DNA from 3 places in the Pantoea sp. Ep11b genome. Region 1 is predicted to be linked to each of the others. Evidence: predicted binding sites of a transcription regulator. Region 1 holds the regulator's gene; each other region holds the start of a gene.
The links. The regulator CRP, encoded in region 1, controls carbon source genes, mostly activating them, when cyclic AMP is high. The targets are predictions, from matches to a motif close to ATGTGANNNNNNTCACAT.

Region 1 (7,385 bases):
TTTATCGTGGGGGCAGTGTCTCCGGGCGCTATAATTTCATAAAGGAATTAAAAATTATCCCCTATAGAAATAAGTTCTTAGATCACTATCTGCAAACGTAAGTCGGAAATCGCAATTGCTGAAAAAGGCTAAAGTAAGCAAAAATGTCAGGCGCTCACATTGTCCCTGTGTTATTGATATGCATTCCCAATTACTGCCTGTTAAGGTCTCTGTATCTGATGTCGATCGAGAAAGTCGCTCAGCTGGCTGGCGTCTCTAAAGCCACGGTATCGCGGGTTCTCAACGCGAATCCCGGCGTAAAGCCTCATACGCGTGAAAAAGTTCTGGCGGCCATCTCTGCCTGCGACTATCAGCCTAACCTGCTGGCGCGTCAGCTGCGCACGGCGCAGAGCCACATGCTGCTGGTGCTGATCTCGGATATCACCAACCCCTTCTGTTCGCGCGTGGTTCAGGGCATTGAGGCCGAAGCCGAACTGCATGGCTACCATATCCTGCTCTGCAACTCCGCCTCGCAGCTTCAGCGCGAAGCCGCCTATCTGAGTCTGCTGACCGGCAAAGTGGTGGATGGCGTGATCACGATGGATGCGGCGTCCGGCTTACAGGATCTGCAGGCGCTGATTGCGGGTGCGCCCTGGGTGCAGTGCTGTGAATTCGATCCTGCCATCCCCGCCTCTTCCGTCAGTATCGACCACCTTGAGGCGGCGCGTGACACCGTCCACTACCTCGCGGGCAAAGGGCGACAGCGCATCGGGCTGGTGAATGGCGACATGCGCTACCTCTATTCGCATCATCGGGAAAAGGGTTACCGGCAGGCGATAGAGGAGCTGGGCCATGCGTGGTCTGCCGTCGCCTATACCTATGAAATTACGCCCGAAGCGGGGAGTCAGGCGCTGCGCGAACTGATGGCGCTGCCGCAGCCGCCCGATGCGGTGTTTGCCGTGTCCGATGTGCTGGCAGTAGGCGTGGTTCACGCGGCGCTGGAGGCGGGCCTGCGCGTGCCGGAGGATCTGGCGGTCGTCGGATTCGATGGCGTGCCCTTTACCCGCAGCCTTAACCCGCCGCTGACCACCATCGAGCAGCCGATGAACGAACTGGGCGCACGCAGCGTGCAGTTGCTGCTGCAGAAGATCCGTCAGCCTAACGCGCCAGTGATCCATGAGGTATTGCCCTGGACGCGCGTTGAACGCGCATCCAGCTGACTCAGTGCCAGATTAACAGGACGCAGGCGGCAGTCAGCAGCCCCATCGCCAGATTAAAGATTTTCCAGGCGCGACGGCTGCGCAGGATGCGGCCAATCATCGCGCCAAATCCCATCCAGATGACGCCCGAGACCAGGTTAACCAGAAACATGCCGACGCTAATCGCCATTACAGAGTGACGATAGGCGTCACCAGCCAGGCTGAAGCTGGCGACCGCGCCCAGCGCCATCAGCCAGGCCTTGGGATTGATCAGCTGCAGCAGCCCGCCCTGCCAGAACGGCATAGGCGCATCCGGTGCCTGGTCAGTCTCCAGCTTCTCGTAGCTGGCGGTGGCGATTTTCCACGCCAGCCAGAGCAGATAGAGGCTGCCGGCAATTTTCAGCACCAGATGCAGCGAAGGATAGAGCAGGATCAGCCCCCCCACGCCAAAGGCCACCATCAGCAGCATCACCTGCATCCCGATCATGATGCCAATCATCAATGGAAAGGTGCGCACGAAGCCAAAATTAGCACCCGAGGCGGTGAGTAACATATTATTGGGGCCGGGCGTAATCGCCGCGACCCAGAGAAAGCCCAACATTGAGAAGAAAAGACTCAGTTCCATGACAATCGGGTACTCCCTGCCCCGGTAAGAAAAAACCTCTCGAAGCTAACAGTGTGATATGGAACAGACAAGCTTTTACCACATGAAATTTACCGGACCGGAAAACGAGCAGTTCACGCCGCCTGCCGGGCTGCGTAACGCGCATCTGCAGACGATGCTGCCGCGTCTGTTACGCCGGCGCAGCACGCTGGTTCCCCACTGGCAGCGTCTCGATCTGCCGGATGGCGATTTTGTCGATCTCGCCTGGAGTGAAGATCCGCACTCTGCGCAGCATAAGCCACGCGTGGTGCTGTTTCACGGGCTGGAGGGAAGTTTTCACAGCCCCTATATTCACGGCCTGATGACGATCTGCCGCGCGCGCGGCTGGCTGGCGGTGGTGATGCATTTTCGCGGCTGCAGCGGCGAACCTAACCGGCTGAACCGCATCTATCACTCTGGTGAAACCGACGACGCCCGCTTTTTCCTGCGCTGGCTGCACACCCGCTGGGGCCGCGTGCCTACCGCCGCCGTGGGGTTTTCGCTGGGCGGCAACATGCTGGGCTGTCTGCTGGGTCAGGAGGGCGCCGCCGCAGAGGTCGACGCTGGCGTGATTGTTTCAGCGCCGCTGCTGCTGGAGCCCTGCAGCGTAAAACTGGAACGCGGTTTTTCGCGCTTCTATCAATACTATCTGCTGGCACAGCTCAAGAAGAATGCCCGCCGTAAGCTGCACGCCTGGCCGGATACGCTGCCGGTGAATCTGGCAGAGCTCAAGGGGCTGCGGCGACTGCGCGACTTCGATGATGCGATTACGGCGCGCGCCCACGGTTTTATGGATGCGGCAGATTACTATCATCGGGCCAGCGCCATGCCCTGGCTGAAGCAGATAGAAAAACCGCTGCTGATCCTGCACGCCCGGGACGATCCCTTTATGAGTGATGAGGTGATCCCGCAGAGCAGTCAATTATCTGCCACTATTACGTATCAACTGACATCACACGGCGGCCACGTAGGGTTTGTCGGCGGCACATTACGCCAGCCTGAAATGTGGCTGGAACAGCGCATCCCTCAGTGGATCGCCCCTTTTCTGGATAACTGATCTCGTGATTATTCCCTGGCAACAGGTCTCGCCTGAGACCCTTGAAAACCTGATTGAAACCTTTGTGCTGCGCGAAGGCACAGACTACGGCGAGCAGGAGCGCAGCCTGCTGGACAAAGTGGCGGACGTGCGACGTCAGCTGGAAAGCGGTGAAGTGGTGCTGGTATGGTCAGAACTGCATGAGTCGGTCAATATTATGCCGCGCAACGCCTTTCGTGGCTGATGCACCCGCCGCCATTTCATGCTAACAATGCCTGTTACCCGATCTCACAGGGAGCTTCTCTATGTCTGCACGTCATCCTATTATCGCGGTGACCGGTTCCAGTGGTGCAGGAACCACCACCACCAGCCTGGCGTTTCGCAAAATCTTTCAGCAGCTTGATCTTCATGCGGCGGAGCTGGAGGGCGACAGCTTTCACCGCTTTACCCGTCCTGAGATGGATATGGCGATTCGTAAAGCGCGCGATTTAGGACGCCACGTCAGCTACTTCGGCCCCGAAGCCAATGACTTTGGCCTGCTGGAGCAGAGCTTTAAAGAGTATGGCTATAGCGGACAGGGGCAGTCGCGCAAATATCTGCACACTTACGATGAGGCGGTGCCGTGGAATCAGGTGCCAGGCACCTTTACGCCGTGGCAGCCGCTGCCGCAGAACACCGATATTCTCTTCTATGAAGGGCTGCATGGCGGTGTGGTAACGGCGCAGCACAATGTGGCGGAGCAGGTTGATCTGCTGGTTGGCGTGGTCCCGATTGTAAACCTGGAGTGGATCCAGAAGCTGGTGCGCGACACCGGCGAGCGCGGCCACTCCCGTGAAGCGGTGATGGACTCGGTGGTCCGGTCGATGGAGGATTACATCAACTTCATCACGCCCCAGTTCTCCCGCACCCATATCAACTTTCAGCGTGTCCCGACCGTAGATACCTCCAACCCGTTCGCTGCCCGTGCCATCCCATCGCTGGATGAGAGTTTTGTGGTGATTCATTTCCAGGCGCTGGAGGATATCGACTTCCCCTATCTGCTGGCGATGCTGCAGGGCTCCTTTATCTCGCACATCAATACCCTGGTGGTGCCGGGCGGCAAAATGGGTCTGGCGATGGAGTTAATTATGGGCCCGCTGGTGAAGCGGCTGATGCAAGGCAAACGGATAGAGTAAGGGACGGCATGCGCAGGCTTCAGGAAGGTCGCTACAGGCAAAACCCGGACACAAAGGATCTGACAGCAGCCCATAAGCTCAACACGCAGGGAACCGGATCAGAAGAGGAAAGCGTCCCCCGCCAGGGACAGCGCGGGACGAGCGGTCAGGGACTGGCTCAGGCGACCTTCTGATCTGACCCGGTTCTCTGTGCAGGCACGGTCTTACAACAGCGTGCCGGCAACGTTAAAAATCCTGCGGCTATTACAGTTCAATCACTTCGTAGCTGTGGGTAATCGTTACGCCTTTACCCAGCATGATGGCGACCGAGCAATATTTTTCCGCCGAAAGATCGACGGCGCGTGAGACCGCTTTATCCTGGAGTGCTTTGCCACTGACGATAAAATGCAGGTTGATGTGCGTAAAGATTCGCGGCGCCTCTTCACGACGTTCTGAGGTCAGTTTTACTTCACAATCAGCCACATCGTTGCGGCCTTTTTGCAGAATTGATACCACGTCGATTGCGCTGCATCCGCCCGCCGCCATCAGCACCATCTCCATTGGGCTGGGCGCTTTATCCCCTGAATTGCCATCCATCAGGATCTGATGGCCCGATGAGGATTCTCCGAGGAATGTCAGCCCTTCTACCCATTTCACTCTTGCCTGCATGATTTTTGCTCCGGAATATGCTGTTTTGTCGTCAGAGTACGCTTTCCCCTGGTAAACAGCAATCCGGAGAAATCCGCCCGTAGCTGAAGCGAGACAACAGAAGACAGTCGGCTTAAGCTGTGCTACAAACAGTGCTGAAAATATTTTTCGTCACCCGATGACGAAGCCGGGAAGAATGATGCGCACTGCGCCTGATGCGGCCCGAATAATTTCCTGAAATGGAAAACGCTTGAAGCTTTCACCGCCTGACAGGGAAAACTGCCCCCTGTGTTTTGGGCACGATTACAACAGAGGATAATAGCGAATGGTTCTCGGCAAACCGCAAACAGACCCTACACTCGAATGGTTCCTGTCCCATTGCCATATTCACAAGTATCCATCCAAAAGTACGCTGATTCATCAAGGTGAAAAAGCCGAAACGCTTTACTACATCGTGAAAGGTTCCGTTGCGGTTCTGATTAAAGATGAAGAAGGCAAGGAGATGATTCTTTCCTACCTGAATCAGGGTGATTTTATTGGTGAGCTTGGCCTGTTTGAAGAAGGCCAGGAGCGCAGCGCCTGGGTACGTGCGAAAAGCGCATGTGAAGTGGCAGAGATTTCTTATAAGAAGTTCCGTCAGCTGATCCAGGTTAACCCTGATATCCTGATGCGACTCTCGTCGCAGATGGCGCGTCGCCTGCAGGTCACGTCTGAAAAAGTGGGTAATCTCGCTTTCCTTGACGTGACCGGGCGCATTGCACAGACCCTGCTTAACCTGGCGAAACAGCCAGATGCCATGACGCATCCCGACGGCATGCAAATTAAAATCACTCGTCAGGAAATTGGCCAGATTGTTGGTTGTTCACGCGAAACCGTGGGCCGTATTCTGAAGATGCTGGAAGATCAGAACCTGATCTCCGCACACGGCAAAACCATCGTCGTTTACGGCACCCGCTGATTCCTGTCACCCACGGCGTGATGGCAACATCACGCCGTTATTGTTTGTGCTGAGCCGATGTGGCGTCGAATAATCTACCACCCTGAAGTGAACTACGCCCTGCGGCAAACGCTGGTGCTCTGCCTGCCGGTGGCGCTGGGCTGGCTGGCGGGCGACCTGCAAAAAGGCCTGCTCTTCTCGCTGGTGCCCGCCTGCTGCAATATCGCTGGTCTGGATACCCCGCATAAACGCTTCTTCAAACGCCTGATCGTGGGCGGCAGCCTGTTTGCCCTCGGCAGCTTCCTGATCCAGTGGCTCACCCTGCAGGCGGTGCCGCTGCCGCTGATCCTGTTCGCCATGTCGCTGTTGCTCGGAGTAACCGGAGAGATCAGTCCACTGCATGGCCGTCTGCTGCCCGGCACCCTTATCGCCGCCATCTTTACCCTGAGCCTGGTGGGTCGCATGCCGATCTATGTTCCGCCCCTGCTCTATATCGGCGGCACGCTCTGGTATGGGCTGTTTAACTGGTTCTGGTTCTGGCTGTGGAAAGAGCAGCCGATGCGCGAGAGCCTGAGTCTGATCTACCGCGAACTGGCTAACTACTGCGACGCCAAATATACCCTGCTGACACAGCTGACCGATCCGGAGAAGGCCCTGCCGCCGCTGCTGGCTCGCCAGCAGAAAGTGGTCGACCTGATCAACACCTGTTATCAGCAGATGCATATGCTGTCGGCCAGCCGCGACCACAGTCATAAGCGGCTGACGCGCGCCTTTCAGGTGGCGCTGGATCTGCAGGAGCATATCTCAGTCAGCCTGCATCGGCCGGAAGAGGTGCAGAAGCTGGTGGAGCAGAGCCACGCCGAAGCGGTGATCCGCTGGAATGCCAAAACTATCTCGGCCCGGCTGCGGGTGCTGGCGGATAATATTCTTTATCACCAGTTACCCGAACGCTTTGCGATGGACAAGCAGCTCGGCGCGCTGGAGAAAATCACCTGGCAGCATCCCGACAACCCGGTCGGGCACTTCTGCCTCTATCACTTCAACCGGATTGCCCGGGTCCTGCGCACGCAGAAACCGCTCTATCAGCGCGACCTGATGGCCGACCGCCAGCGCCGCCTGCCGCTGCTGCCTGCCCTGCGCAACTATCTCTCCCTGCGCTCCTCGGCGCTGCGCACCGCCGGTCGTTTTGCGGTCATGCTGATGCTGGGCAGCGCACTGGCGCTGTTCTTCAACATTCCCAAGCCCTACTGGATCCTGATGACCATCATGTTCGTCAGCCAGAACGGCTACAGCGCCACCCGTGTCCGCATCCAGCACCGGGCGCTGGGCACGTTTGCCGGGCTGGTGATCGCGGCCGCTACGCTGCGCCTGGCGGTGCCGGAGTCACTGGTGCTGCTGATCATGCTGGCGATTACCTTTATCAGCTATCGCTTTACCCGTCAGTTTTATGGCTGGTCGATGATTGGCTTCACGGTGACTGCCGTTTATTCGCTGCAGCTGCTGTCGCTGAACGGCGCACAGTTTCTGCTGCCGCGCCTGATGGATACGCTGATGGGCTGTCTGATCGCTTTTGGCGGAATGCTCTGGCTCTGGCCGCAGTGGCAGAGCGGCTTACTGCGGCAGAACGCGCATGATGCGCTGGAAACCTATCAGGATGCGCTGCGTCTGCTGCTGGGCGATGAGCAATCACCCGACAAACTCGCCTACCAGCGCGTGCAGGTGAATCAGGCGCACAATGCACTGTTCAACTCCCTGAATCAGGCGATGCAGGAGCCGGCATTCAACGCCC
Region 2 (7,385 bases), 810 kb from region 1:
AGCAGGTGTTTGTCCTCAATGGCATCCAGACCATGAGTGGCTACTGCTATAACCTGGGCAACGATCTGGCCGGTATGCGCAGCCATGTCGATTGTGTGCGGCTCTCTCCGCAGGATACGTCGACGCTGGCCGAAATCGATCGTTTCCGCGCCAATGAAAACGGCGAGGCGCCGTTAATGGTGGCGAAAGGTAGCGATTGTAACGGTTACTGGCGCAAACTGGCAGGCATGACGCTGCTATCCTGAGTAAAAGCACATACCGGCTATATTCCTGCTGAGGTTAGCAGTTTTAATATAAGGCATGATGCGTAATACTAAATGGTGCAGGTTTTAACGCCTGTGCCATACAACGGGAGTAGTCATGTCTGATAAAAAACCTCTTCGCCTGTCCGTGCTGGATCTTGCCCCGATCCCTCAGGGCGCAACCGCACGCGATGCGTTCCACAATTCGCTGGCGCTGGCGCGTCAGGCCGAAAAACTGGGCTACCAACGCTACTGGCTGGCTGAACATCACAACATGACAGGGATCGCCAGCGCCGCAACGGCGGTGCTGATTGGCTATCTGGCGGCCAACACCGAAACGCTGAAGCTGGGGTCGGGCGGGATCATGCTGCCGAACCACGCCCCGCTGGTGGTCGCCGAGCAGTTTGGCACGCTGGCCTCTCTCTATCCTGGCCGTATCGACCTCGGTCTGGGCAGAGCGCCAGGCTCTGACCAGCGCACGATGATGGCGCTGCGTCGTCATCAGGCCAATCTGCACGCCGACACCTTTCCCGAAGATGTGGCCGAACTGATCAGCTGGTTTGATGCCGAACCGGGTGCGCAGCTACCCGTTCAGCCCGTACCTGGGCTGGGTCTGAAGATCCCGGTCTGGCTGCTCGGTTCCAGCCTCTACAGCGCGCAGCTGTCGGCAAAAATGGGCCTGCCGTTCGCGTTTGCCTCCCATTTTGCGCCCGATCAGCTGTTCCAGGCGCTGCACGTTTACCGCGAGAATTTCCAGCCGTCGGCGCGCCTCGACAAACCTTATGCCACCGTCTGCATTAACGTGATCGCGGCTGACAGCGAGCGTGATGCGCGCTTCCTGTTTACCTCCCAGCAGCAGCAGTTTATCAATCTGCGTCGCGGCAAACCGGGTCCGCTACCGGCACCTGTTGAAAACATGGATAACCTCTGGTCACCGTCCGAGCAGTATGGTGTTCAGCAGGCGCTGAGCATGTCGCTGGTCGGCGATATGGACAAGGTGCGCCACGGTCTGGCCTCTCTGATGCGTGAAACTCAGGCGGATGAAATCATGGTCAATGGACAGATCTTTGACACGGAGGCCCGTCTGCGCTCCTTTGCCATTGCGATGGAGGCGGCGAACAGCCTGTAATCAGTTTTGCGGTGGGCGCAGGCTCTCCTGACTCACCGCCTGCTGACGACTGTCTCTGGCCGGGGATTGCCCATACAGGCGGCGATACTCCCGGCTGAACTGTGACGCGCTCTGATATCCCACCCGATAGCCTGCCGTGCCGGCATCCAGCTTTTCCACCAGCATCAGACGCCGCGCCTCGTTCAGCCGCAGCTGTTTCTGATACTGCATCGGCGTCATCGCCGTAACGGCTTTGAAGTGATGATGCAGCGAAGAGATACTCATCCCGACGCGACTGGCGAGCCGATCGATTCTCAGCGGCTGATGAAAATTTTCCCGCAGCCAGCGGGCCGCCTGCGCCACCCGGTTGCCGGGCCGTTCGGCCAGCGCCATATTCAGAATTCGCGATCCTTCCGGTCCCGTCAGCAACCGGTAAAAGATCTCCTGCTCGATGAGCGGGGCCAGCGCCTCAACATCGCCGGGATGATCCAGCAGGCGCACCAGCCGGATCACCGCATCCACCAGTAATGGCGACACTTTATGCACGGTGACGCCACGCTCATTGTCCGTGGTCGCCAGCGGCAGCGTCGGTGGGAACTGTTCAAGGTAGCGCATCAGTCGCGACTCATTAATCGCGATGCCAATTCCCAGATTCGGCTTGTCCGGCGTGGCGCGGGTGACACAGGCGCGCACCGGCATATCCAGCGTTACCAGCAGCAGATCGCCCGGGCCGTAATGCAGCACCTCATCCCCGATATGCAGGGCTTTGCCGCCCTGCGCCACCAGTGCAAAACTGGCCCATTGGGCAAAGTGCATCGGCTCGGTCGGTGCGGAAACCCGGCCAAAGAACAGGCAATCTATAGCACTGGCGTGCCGGCCATCTTCCGGTGCATGACGGGCGATCAACTCAGCCAGCACCTGCCACTTATCACTCTCACTCATTCCGCTCTCCTCTGACGCACCCTGTGCTGATAGTACCTGACGCCGGGCAGAATACCTGTCCCGCAGGAACAGATTTGCAGGATCGTGCAAAAAGCTTGCAGGATTGCGTTACCTGGTTTTCTGCGCCAGCGCGCATAGTCTGTCGACGCAATCATTACGGCGGAGAACAACATAATGAAGGCACTGCAGAATAAAGTCGCACTGGTAACCGGTGCATCGAAAGGCATTGGCGCGGCGATCGCCATCGCCTTTGCCACGGCTGGCGCCCGGGTCGTGGTGAACTATCGTCAGGATGAGGCTGGCGCTGCGGATGTGGTCAGCGATATCCTGGATCTGGGCAGTGACGCCGTGGCGGTTCGGGCGGATGTCACTCAGCATCGGGAGGTGGAACAGCTCTTCGCCACCACCCTCTCCTGTTTTGGCGCACCCGATATTGTCGTGAACAACGCGGGCTGCTTTCATCATGGCGAGTTTGAGGCGCTGACGCAGGAGGAGATGCAGCAGCAAATCAACGTTAACCTGCTGGGCACGCTGCTGGTCTGTCAGCAGGCGATCCATCACTTTCCCGCCCACGGCGGCACCATTATTAACCTCAGCGCTCTGAACAGTAAAAACAGCACGCCCGGCTCCGTCCTCTGGGCGGCGACCAAAGGTGCGGTGGATACGCTGACTCAGGGACTGGCGCGCGAACTGGGCCCCAGGCATATCCGGGTCAACGCGCTGGCGCCGGGAATGATACTCACAGAGGGATTACTGGCTGCGAAGAGAATGAGCCCGCAGCTCAAGGCGCAGCTGCTGGCTGCGACGCCGCTGGGGCGTTTTGGCCTGCCGGAGGATGTGGCGCAGGTGGCGCTGTTTCTGGCCTCGGAAGAGTCCGCCTGGGTCAGCGGCGAGCGCGTGATGATCAGCGGCGGAGCCTGACAGGCATAAAAAAAGGGAAGCCAGTGGCTTCCCTTTTTGTTACAACAGAATGTCGTTATGCATCGCGACGACGCGGAGCGGCTGCGCCATCTTCACGACGCGGACCGCGGCCACCTTCACGGTTGAAGCTGCGTCCGCCTTCACGGCGCTCAGAAGAGAAACGACGACCGCCTTCACGGTTGCCCGCGCCAGGACCATTGCGACGATCACCGCCCGCAGGACGACGATCACCACGGCCTTCGTTTGGCTGTGCATCACCCAGCAGCTGCATATTCATCGGCTTGTTCAGAATACGCGTACGGGTGAAGTGCTGCAGCACATCGCCTGGCATGCCTTTCGGCAGCTCGATAGTCGAGTGGTTGCCGAACAGCTTGATGTTACCGATGTAACGGCTGCTGATGTCGCCTTCGTTAGCGATAGCGCCAACGATGTGACGCACTTCAACACCATCATCGCGACCGACTTCGATGCGGTAGAGCTGCATCTCGCCAACGTCACGACGTTCGCGACGAGGACGATCGCCATCACGGCTGTCACGCGGACCACGAGCTTCACGGCTGTCACGACGGCCATCACGGTCATCACGATCGCGGTATTCGCGACGTGGCGGACGTGGTGCTTCTGGTGGCAGAATCAGAGGACGTTCGCCCTGTGCCATCTTCAGCAGTGCGGCTGCCAGTGTTTCCAGATCCAGCTCATCTTCTGGCTGCATTTTGGTCAGCAGAGCACGGTACTGATCCAGATCGCTGCTCTCCAGCTGCTGCTGGACTTTAGCCGCAAACTTAGCCAGACGACGCTGACCCAGCAGTTCTGCGTTAGGCAGTTCTACTTCAGGGATCGTCAGCTTCATCGTACGTTCGATGTTGCGCAGCAGGCGACGCTCACGGTTCTCAACGAACAGCAGCGCGCGGCCGGCACGACCCGCACGACCGGTACGGCCGATACGGTGAACGTAAGACTCTGCATCCATCGGGATATCGTAGTTCACCACCAGGCTGATGCGCTCAACGTCCAGGCCACGGGCCGCAACGTCGGTTGCAATCAGGATGTCCAGACGACCATCTTTCAGGCGCTCCAGCGTCTGCTCACGCAGTGCCTGGTTCATGTCACCGTTCAGAGCCGCGCTGTTGTAGCCGCTACGCTCCAGGGCTTCGGCTACTTCCAGCGTGGCGTTTTTAGTACGCACGAAGATGATGGCAGCATCGAAGTCTTCCGCTTCCAGGAAGCGAACCAGTGCATCTGTTTTACGACCGTAAGCGGTCCAGTAGCTCTGGCTGATGTCAGGACGCGTGGTCAGGCTTGACTGAATACGCACTTCCTGTGGATCTTTCATGAAGCGCTTAGTGATGCGACGAATCGCTTCCGGCATAGTTGCAGAGAACAGTGCGGTCTGATGACCTTCCGGGATCTGCGCCATGATGGTTTCAACGTCTTCGATGAAGCCCATACGCAGCATTTCGTCCGCTTCGTCAAGCACCAGGCCGCGCAGGTTAGAGAGATCTAACGTGCCGCGTTTCAGGTGGTCAAGCAGACGGCCAGGCGTACCCACAACAACCTGTGGTCCCTGACGCAGTGCGCGCAGCTGCACGTCATAACGCTGGCCGCCGTACAGGGCAACCACGTTCAGGCCGCGCATATGTTTGGAGAATTCAGTCACTGCTTCAGCTACCTGTACCGCCAGTTCGCGGGTCGGTGCCAGCACCAGGATCTGAGGTGCTTTAACAGCAGGGTCGATGTTGTTTAACAGCGGCAGAGAGAACGCCGCAGTTTTACCACTCCCGGTCTGCGCCATGCCTAACACGTCACGGCCCGCCAGCAGGTGAGGAATACACTCAGCCTGGATTGGGGATGGCTTAACGTAGCCCATGCCATTCAGTGATTCAAGGATGTCGGCGTTCAGGCCAAGGTCAGCAAAAGTGGTTTGAATATCAGTCATGTAGTACACGTGCCTCTTAGATTTCGGCGGCCAGTCTACATAACTCGTCGTGAAAACTTTCAGTCATTTTCATCAAAAAGTGTGAACCGGCTCAAATTAGAAGTTTTGACGAACAGAAAAGCCCTCATCCTTTAAGATGATGACTTAACAGGTTTTACAGGCAAATTAAGTTCGTCAGCTATTGCTGGTCAGATTCTGATAAATCGTCTTGTGCCTGGCCGAGTTGCGCCAGTTCCAACAATGCGTATCGGTGTTCAACAAAGTTATTGACGTTGTTGGCCACCGCCAGTTTGAACAACGCTTTCGCGTCGTCCTTCTCCCCCAGACTTAGGTAATACTTACCTAAATAGAAGTTGGTTTCACTGAGATGTTCAGCGAGCGAGGTGTTATCCGTTGCGTCCGCCTTGAGACTTTCCATCAACGCTTTTTCGTTGATATCTCCAAGGTAGAACTCGACAATATTCCATCCCCATTGGTCTCTGACCGCTTTGTCGTGACGCTGTTGAAGCGCGACTTTTGCCTTATCAGCATCCATCTCACGTTCAACGAGATAGAGCCACAGACTGCGGAAAGGATCGTTAGGATCGTCTTGATAAAACGCCAGCAGATCATCTTGCGCTAACTTGTATCGACCGCCGTAATAGAGGGCGATACCACGATTTAAATGCGCATAGTTGTAAGTTGGTTCAAGCTCAAGTACAGAATCAAACGCTTCATAGGCGGCATCAAAGTTGCCCGCCTGCGTTAAGTATATGCCTAAGTAGTTAAACACTTCGGGCATATCTGGTCTTATAGACAGCGCTTGCGAAAAATCGTTCCGCGCTAATGCCCGCAGACCTAAACTATCATACAACACTCCGCGCTCATATAACAGCTGTGCGCGTTCATCATCGGTGAGAGCGCGACTGGCAAGAATTTGTTCCATGCGCGCCAGTATTACTTCCTGCTGCAGTGTGGGCTGTAAAGGCACTGCAAGAACTTCGTTCTTACGCCAATTGGAGTTGCTGCATCCTGCCAGCGTCAGAGCTGTCGCAACAAAACACCAGCGCAGAAAAGGCTTCATTTCCCACTCCCGAATACAAACATTGGGATAACCATCCTGTCATCCGCCTGCCCTGCACAAGGATTCCCGCCCTCGCGATGATACAAACGCCCCTCTCTGCCAGGCAAAGAGGGGCAAATCAGCAACGATTTATTCCGCGTCAGGCGTTGTCACCGCTGCAGCTTCTTCAGTCTGCGGCTTAGATTCTGTCGCTTCTTTGATGCTCAGACGTACACGGCCCTGACGGTCAACTTCCATCACCTTAACCGGTACTTCCTGACCCATCTGCAGGTAGTCAGTCACTTTCTCAACGCGCTTATCTGCGATTTGTGAAATGTGAACCAGACCTTCTTTACCGCCACCGATGGCCACGAAGGCACCGAAGTCAACGATACGGGTCACTTTACCGCTGTAGATGCGGCCAACTTCGATCTCAGCCGTAATCTCTTCAATACGACGAATCGCTTCTTTCGCTTTCAGACCGTCGGTCGCAGCGATTTTCACGGTGCCGTCATCTTCGATTTCGATCGTTGTGCCGGTCTCTTCGGTCAGCGCACGAATCACTGAGCCGCCTTTACCGATCACATCTTTGATCTTGTCTGAGCTGATTTTGATGGTGTAAATGCGTGGCGCAAATTCAGAAATCTCAGTGCGTGGTGTGCTGATAGCCTGTTCCATCACGCCCAGGATGTGCAGACGCGCACCCTTGGCCTGGTTCAGCGCTTCCTGCATAATTTCACGCGTAATGCCTTCGATTTTGATGTCCATCTGCAGCGCGGTGATACCTTCACGGCTACCGGCTACTTTGAAGTCCATGTCGCCCAGGTGATCTTCGTCACCCAGAATGTCTGACAGAACAACAAACTTCTCATCTTCTTTCACCAGGCCCATTGCGATACCCGCAACGGCGGCTTTGATCGGCACACCTGCATCCATCAGCGCCAGAGAGGCACCGCAGACAGAAGCCATTGAAGAGGAGCCGTTCGACTCGGTGATTTCAGAAACCACACGCACGGTGTAAGGGAAATCTTCCGCTTTTGGCATTACCGCTAACACACCGCGCTTCGCCAGACGACCGTGACCAATCTCACGACGCTTCGGCGAACCTACCATGCCGGTTTCACCGACAGAGTATGGAGGGAAGTTGTAATGGAACAGGAAGCTGTCGGTACGTTCGCCCATCAGCTCATCCAG
Region 3 (7,385 bases), 280 kb from region 1:
GAAGTTAGTGAAAACAATCGCCTGATCCGGCGCCGTTTTCATCTCCTGAATCGTGGCGTCAAACAGCGCATCCAGACCGGTCGCTTTGACCTTTTTGGTAATGCCCTGTTCCGCGTAGATATCGGCGATTTTACCTACGGAGATCACATGACCGCCCTTCTCATCCACCAGCTTTTTCAGCATGGTCGCTGAAGGTGGCTCGACCGCCAGATCGTGACGGTTACCGGTGCGCTCAAACTGACCCGCCTTGTCACCCACAAACGGACGCGCGATGACCCGGCCAATGTTATAGCCCCCTTCGGTCAGCTCTTCGCGGGCAATTTCGCACAGCGCGTAAAGACGCTCAAGACCAAAGGTCTCTTCGTGACAGGCGATCTGAAAAACGGAGTCCGCCGAGGTATAGAAAATCGGCTTGCCGGTTTTCATATGCTCTTCGCCCAGCTGGTCGAGGATCACCGTACCGGAAGAGTGGCAGTTACCGAGGTAGCCCGGCAGATCCGCGCGCTCAACCAGCTTATCCAGCAGTTCCTGCGGGAAGCTGTTCTCTTTGTCGCTGAAGTAGCCCCAGTCAAACAGCACCGGTACTCCGGCGATCTCCCAGTGACCAGAGGGCGTGTCTTTACCTGACGAAAGTTCGCTGGCGTAGGCGTACGCGCCGGTGATTTTCGCTTCAGGATCCAGACCTGCCGGGAAGCGACCGGTAGAGAGTTCAGCCGCCTTACCCAGACCCAGCGCGGTGAGATTCGGCAGATGCAGCGGGCCTTTGCGCCCTTTATCTGCTTCACCTTTGAAGCAGGCTTCGGCGATGTGACCTAAGGTGTCCGAACCTGCGTCGCCGAATTTATCGGCATCTTTACTGGCACCAATTCCAAAGGAATCGAGAACCATAATAAAAGCACGTTTCATGCAAGTCTCCTGCGCATCCGCGCGTGACAAGTCAAAAAAAAGCGATCAGATCAGTATACCCGAATGGATCGCCGCTGGCACCGGTTACGGATCAGTTAGCTGATATCAGTCACACGACGGTAGACGACCGGCGTCTCCGCCGGGGCGCTGTCACCGATCACCAGCGCGGCTTTCACCGCGGCGGCGGCCTGCTGCCATTGATCCTCGCTGCTGGCGTGAATGACGGCCAGCGGACGCTGCGCATCAGCGCGTTCGCCCAGGGTGATCATTTCGTCTAACCCGACGCTGTAATCGATCGTATCGCTGGCGCGCTGACGTCCGCCGCCCATCGCCACTACCGCCAGGCCCAGTGCACGGGTATCCATGCTGCTGACAATCCCCGGCTGATCGGCATAGACCGGTTTACTCAGTGTGGCCTGCGGAAGGTAGGTCGCGTAACGCTCGACGAAATCGGCAGGCCCCTTCTGCGCGGCCACCATGCGGCCAAAGCACTCGGCGGCCTGGCCATTGTCCAGCACCCTCATCAGCTTCTGACGCGCTTCGCTCTCGCTCGCCGCCAGTCTGCCGGAGATCAGCATTTCACTGCAGAGCGCCAGCGTGACGTCGAGCAGGCGCGGATTGCGCGCCTCGCCGGTCAGGAAGCGCACCGCTTCACGCACCTCCAGCGCGTTACCGGCTGAGGAGGCCAGCACCTGATTCATATCGGTCAGCAGAGCGGTGGTCTGGCAGCCCGCGCCATTGGCAACGCCAACGATCGACTGCGCCAGGCTCTCTGACGCCGCATAGGTTGGCATAAACGCGCCGGAACCCACTTTGACATCCATCACCAGCGCATCCAGCCCCTCGGCCAGCTTTTTCGCCAGAATCGAGGCGGTAATCAGCGGAATGGAGTCGACGGTGGCGGTAATGTCACGCGTCGCGTAGAACCGCTTATCCGCCGGTGCCAGCGAGCTGGTCTGGCCGATAATGGCGACACCCACCTGCTTAATGATCTCGCGGAAGCGGTCGTCGCTGGGGAAGATATCGAAGCCCGGAATCGCCTCCAGCTTGTCCAGCGTGCCACCGGTGTGGCCCAGGCCACGCCCGGAGATCATCGGTACATAGCCACCGCAGGCGGCGACCATCGGCCCTAACATCAGCGACGTGACGTCGCCGACGCCGCCGGTCGAGTGCTTATCCACCAGCGGACCGTTGAGGTTCAGCGACTTCCAGTTCAGTACCGTGCCGGAATCACGCATCGCCATCGTCAGCGCCACCCGCTCCGGCAGCGTCATATCATGAAAATAGATGGTCATCGCCAGCGCAGCGATCTGCCCTTCCGACACGGTGTTATCACGCACGCCGTTGATGAAGAAGCGGATCTCCTCTTCCGTCAGCGCAAGACCATCACGTTTTTTACGAATAATTTCTTGTGGCAGGAACAAGGTAGCCCCCTGGTTCAGGGAAAGAGTGAAGAACAGGCGGTCGGCGACCGCCAGAGGGATCAGTAACCGGCTTTGCTGGTGTCGCTCTCGTGACCCAGCGTGTTAAGCAGGCTCGCCAGCAGGCTGGATGCGCCAAAGCGGAAATGGCGTGCGTCGGCCCACTCTGCGCCCAGTGTCGCGTCGGCCATCTGCAGGTAGATCGCAGCATCTTCAGCGGTACGTACGCCGCCCGCCGGTTTGAAACCGACCTGCTGGCTGACACCTTTATCGCGGATCACGTTCATCATGATCTGCGCCACTTCCGGCGTGGCGTTAACCGGCACTTTCCCGGTGGAGGTTTTGATGAAGTCCGCACCCGCGTCGATAGCAATTTCAGAGGCCTGACGGATCAGCGCCTCCTCTTTCAGCTCACCGGTTTCGATGATCACCTTCAGCAGCACATCCGCTTCCGCGCAGGCGGTTTTACAGGCTTTCACCAGATCGAAACCAACCTGGCTGTTACCGGCGATCAGCGCACGGTACGGGAAGACCACATCCACCTCATCGGCACCGTAGGCGATAGCCGCGCGGGTTTCTGCCAGCGCAATGTCAATATCGTCGTTGCCGTGCGGGAAATTGGTGACGGTGGCGATACGGATCTCCGGGGTGCCCTGCTCGCGCAGCGTTTTACGCGCGATCGGAATAAAACGTGGATAGATACAGATCGCAGCGGTGTTGCCCGCCGGGGATTTGGCCTGATGACAGAGGGCGATCACTTTTGCGTCGGTGTCATCTTCATTCAGGGTGGTCAAATCCATCAGTTTCAGGGCGCGCAGGGCAAGGTGTTTGATATCGGTCATGTGGCTCTCCAAAGGATCGGGATGCAACCCACCGGCTCGTCGGCGGAATGTTATAATAATAACACTCTGACGCGCACTGATATGTGCCAGGAGTCACATAGAAATAAGAATCTGCTGCAAAACTGGCGCGTATACTGTGACTAAAATCTCAGATAACAGGGCCTGATCGCCATTATACGCCAGCCGGGGCAATGTTACTATTATCACATTTAACGGGCGACCGGCCGGGCGATACGGAAGGGATCAGTTGCGCACTGCGGGAAACGCGGAATCGAGCTGAAACAGCTGCTGACTGTTCTGCCACAGCGCGTCGGCGATCGCTTCAGGTGACTCTTTACGCAGGCTGCAGAGCGTCTGCCACACCTGACGCGTCCGTTCCGGGCGGTTAGGCTGGCCCTGAAAGCCGTGCAGCGGCATATCCGGTGCATCAGTTTCCAGCAGCAGCGACGCCAGCGGCAGTTGCGCCACGGTCTGCCGGGTTTTACTGGCGCGTTCATAGGTAATGGTACCGCCGATGCCAATCGCATAACCCAGTTTTATAAAGGCCTGCGCCTGCTGCAGGCTGCCCGCAAAACCGTGTATTACGCCCCGGCGTGGCAGATCGTGACGACGCAGGATCTGCGCCAGCTTGTCGTGGGTCCGGCGGGAATGCAGGATCACCGGCAGCGTGTAGCGTTTCGCCAGCCTGAGCTGCGCTTCCAGAAAGCGTTGCTGCTTATCAAACTGCGGATCGTCGCGATAGAGATCCAGCCCGATCTCACCGATCGCCACCAGCTTACGCGGCCGCTGTTGCAGCAGGGTTTCCAGTTGATCAAGGTGCGCTTCCCGATGATTTTCAATCACGATGGGATGCAGCCCCAGCGCGGCATAGAGCGCCGGATGCGTTGCGGCCAGCTCGCAGACCCGCCCGAAGCGGCTGGCATCGATAGCCGGAATGATGATTTTCTCAACGCCCGCCTCCGCCGCGCGGGCCAGGCTCGCGACGGTATCCCCCTCAAAGGGCGGAAAATCAAAGTGACAGTGCGTGTCGATAAATTTCATGCCAGCGATCCTTTGTCGTAATCTGCATCGTTGTCCGCCAGCGACGGCGTGATAATCAGCCGGGTATCGGGCGCATTGGCCACCGGCGCGGGCGGCGTCACGATGCGCGGCGGGCTAAGCGGCTCCGCGTCGCTCAGCCACTGGCCCAGCGTGGCGATAAAGTAGCGCCCGCAGCGCCGTCCCAGATGATAATCCTGATTCAGCGAGGCGATCCGGCTGCCCAGCGCACTGCTGGCCAGCGCGTGCGGGGGAAAGATTTCAATAATACGCAAATCGTCCGGCGGATTTTCAATAAACTGCTGAATCTCGCGATAGCTCTGCTCATGCATATTGAGCACATTGATCATCGGCTGCAGCGCGCCGGTACTGAGCCAGCGCTCCATGCGTTTAAACCATTTGGGCGTGTAGAACATCTGCGAGGGCACGGTGCGGATCACCACAATCGTATCGGCACCGCGACGCGCGGCCTCCCGCACCGGGATCGCATCGCTGATGCCCCCGTCGAGGTAGCTGACCCCCTCCAGGTTCACGCCCAGCCGGTAGAAACCAGGAATGGCGCTGGAGGCTTTAATCAGCTCCAGCCAGTTATCAGCCGTAGGAGTAAAGTAACCTGGCGTGTAGTCGTCGCTGCGGCAGGCGCACATATAAAATTCACGCCCGCTGGCAAAGGCCTGCTCGGCTTGTCGCATCGCCAGTGGAAATTCGCTGCGGGTAATCTCAATCAGCCAGTCGAGATCGATCAGATTGCCGCCCCGCACAAAGCGCAGCGGATCAAAAAAGAGTTTACTGGTGGTATAGCGGGTAATCACGCGCCGGGCATAGCCGGGCTGACCGCAGACATAGGCAGAGAGATTCTGTGCGCCGGCAGAGGTGCCGAGCATAAGCTGAAAGGGATTAAAGCGGGCGCGCTGAAATTCATCCAGAACACCGGCAGTGAAAATGCCTCGCTGACCGCCGCCTTCGCAGACGAGCGCGATTTTTCGTGATTTAAAGGGGGTCAGGGCCAGAGGTTCAAGGGTGCCGAGCGTGACAGGAATGCGAATACCCACTGTGCGAACCTCATCAGGGTTCCGGGTATGCTGAGGGATCGCTCCGTTGATGAAGGCAGCATGCCGGAGAACCAGTCATCTCATCCTTTAACCAGCAGGCCAGCGTGCTGGCTTGCCATCGCAGCGAAATGAAGGGATCCCTCTCTTCAGGTGACTCGCTGCGGATGACGGGTCTCCGCTTTATGCAACAGGTTGCATTATACTGCAGGACTCATCGGCTAAAGCTTTTTACGGCCGGTGAACAGGCTGATGAGGAACAGGATAATACCTACAACGAAGACAACTTTAGCTGCCCATGCTGCTGTACCCGCTAAACCGCCGAAACCTAACGCTGCAGCAATCAGTGCGATTACCAGAAAAATAATGCCCCAACGAAACATAAGCCTCTCCTTACCCTATTTAAATTCGAACTGCTTATTTCATCCCCGGATGGGTGTCTTTTATTCGTGCGGCCACCGGAGCAACCGCACGTCAGCTATTAAGATTTAACCGTCAGGTCATTCTTAACGCTTTTCACGCCTTCAATGGCTTTAGCGATGCTTTCTGCACGGTCTGACTGTGCCTGATTAGCAACATGCCCTGAAAGCTGAACAACACCGTCGGTAGTCTCAACTTTGACGTTGCGCGACGGAACAATGTCATCTGCTAATAGCTTAGCTTTAATTTCGCTGGTCGTTGCGGCATCGCCCGCATAACCTTTCACTGAAGATGATTTGCTGTCTCTGACGTGTAGTTTGTCGCTGACGGATTTAACACCTTCGATCTTCTGCACCACAGCCACAGCCTTTTCAGCCTGCTCCTGTGAGGTGACGAAACCGCTTAAGGTCACGACGCCCTGATGCGTTTTTACCGAGATATCCGTGCTTTTAATCGCGTCGTCATCCACCAGGGCCGCTTTGGCTTTGGCGGTGATGGCGCTGTCATCCATAAAACCATCGACTTTTTTCATAGAACTATCGATTTTTGAACCCGCGCTGTCGGCTGTCTGTGACGCTTTCTGCGACATGGATTCATCAGCCAGTGCGCTGCCGCTGATCAGAGCTGAACCAATCATGGCGGCCATCAGGGTTTTAGCAATCTTAGTCTTGTTCATCGATATCTTCCTTCTATCAGTTAACTCACCCAAAAACTGTGGGCGAAACAGCGGCAATAAGGCCACTGCGTTACAGGACGTAAGGACAAGAGAAGTCTCTTCCGCCGTCCGATAAAATAATCATAGACGGCATTTTGCAACTTGCCTGGCTAACTGGTTGATCACACGTCAAAACAGAATAAAAGCAGTGTTTTTAGGAGGAGTCTGGAGCGGGGGAAACAGGGCCACTCCCAGCTGGAGTGGCCCGGAAACAGCGCGATCAGTGCTCGCGTGTTTTACGGAAACGGACGTCGGGATAACGTTCCTGAGTAATATTCAGATTGACCATGGTTGGCGCGATATAAGTCAAATTATCACCGCCATCGAGCGCCAGGTTCACTTCGTTTTTACGCTGGAAGTCATCAAACTTTTTCGCGTCGTCACACTCTACCCAGCGCGCCGTTGAGACGTTAATCGCTTCGTAGATCGCTTCGACGTTATATTCACTTTTCAGACGCGCCACGACCACGTCGAACTGCAGCACCCCAACAGCGCCCACGATCAGATCGTTGTTATGCACCGGACGGAAGACCTGTACGGCGCCCTCTTCCGACAGCTGAACCAGCCCTTTCAGCAGCTGTTTCTGCTTCAGCGGATCGCGCAGGCGGATACGGCGGAACAGCTCTGGGGCGAAGTTCGGAATGCCGGTGAACTTCATGTTCTCACCCTGGGTAAAGGTGTCGCCAATCTGGATGGTGCCGTGGTTATGCAGGCCGATGATATCGCCGGGGTAGGCTTCTTCAACATGCGCACGGTCGCCCGCCATAAAGGTCAGCGCATCGGAGATCATCACATCTTTGCCGGTGCGCACCTGACGCAGCTTCATCCCTTTTTCATATTTACCGGACACCACACGCATAAAGGCAACGCGGTCGCGGTGTTTCGGGTCCATATTGGCCTGGATCTTAAACACGAAGCCGGTGAACTTCTCTTCCTTCGCTTCCACCCGGCGGGTGTCAGTGTCGCGCGGCATCGGACGCGGCGCCCAGGAGAC

Region 2: a site for CRP is predicted at 5,229-5,246, ahead of yrbN (protein YrbN). Genes of this name have one in related genera too.
Region 3: a site for CRP is predicted at 3,361-3,378, ahead of deoC (deoxyribose-phosphate aldolase). Genes of this name have one in related genera too.

The regions. Positions count from the first base shown of each region.
Region 1 covers NZ_CP160631.1:48,923-56,307, forward strand. The annotation lists gene AB1748_RS00345 (LacI family DNA-binding transcriptional regulator) at 219-1,199, shown strand; gene AB1748_RS00350 (LysE family translocator) at 1,201-1,803, opposite strand; gene AB1748_RS00355 (hydrolase) at 1,862-2,878, shown strand; gene AB1748_RS00360 (YheU family protein) at 2,883-3,101, shown strand; gene AB1748_RS00365 (phosphoribulokinase) at 3,163-4,032, shown strand; gene AB1748_RS00370 (OsmC family protein) at 4,276-4,680, opposite strand; gene crp (cAMP-activated global transcriptional regulator CRP) at 4,985-5,617, shown strand; gene AB1748_RS00380 (YccS/YhfK family putative transporter) at 5,675-7,385, shown strand, end outside.
Region 2 covers NZ_CP160631.1:862,394-869,778, reverse strand. The annotation lists gene AB1748_RS04030 (U32 family peptidase) at 1-245, shown strand, start outside; gene AB1748_RS04025 (luciferase-like monooxygenase) at 361-1,371, shown strand; gene AB1748_RS04020 (AraC family transcriptional regulator N-terminal domain-containing protein) at 1,372-2,292, opposite strand; gene AB1748_RS04015 (SDR family NAD(P)-dependent oxidoreductase) at 2,467-3,213, shown strand; gene AB1748_RS04010 (DEAD/DEAH family ATP-dependent RNA helicase) at 3,269-5,149, opposite strand; gene yrbN (protein YrbN) at 5,166-5,222, opposite strand; gene nlpI (lipoprotein NlpI) at 5,328-6,212, opposite strand; gene pnp (polyribonucleotide nucleotidyltransferase) at 6,342-7,385, opposite strand, start outside.
Region 3 covers NZ_CP160631.1:3,669,720-3,677,104, forward strand. The annotation lists gene deoB (phosphopentomutase) at 1-906, opposite strand, end outside; gene deoA (thymidine phosphorylase) at 1,002-2,330, opposite strand; gene deoC (deoxyribose-phosphate aldolase) at 2,390-3,169, opposite strand; gene AB1748_RS17235 (TatD family hydrolase) at 3,413-4,210, opposite strand; gene AB1748_RS17240 (patatin family protein) at 4,207-5,259, opposite strand; gene AB1748_RS17245 (DUF1328 domain-containing protein) at 5,478-5,639, opposite strand; gene osmY (molecular chaperone OsmY) at 5,738-6,352, opposite strand; gene prfC (peptide chain release factor 3) at 6,612-7,385, opposite strand, start outside.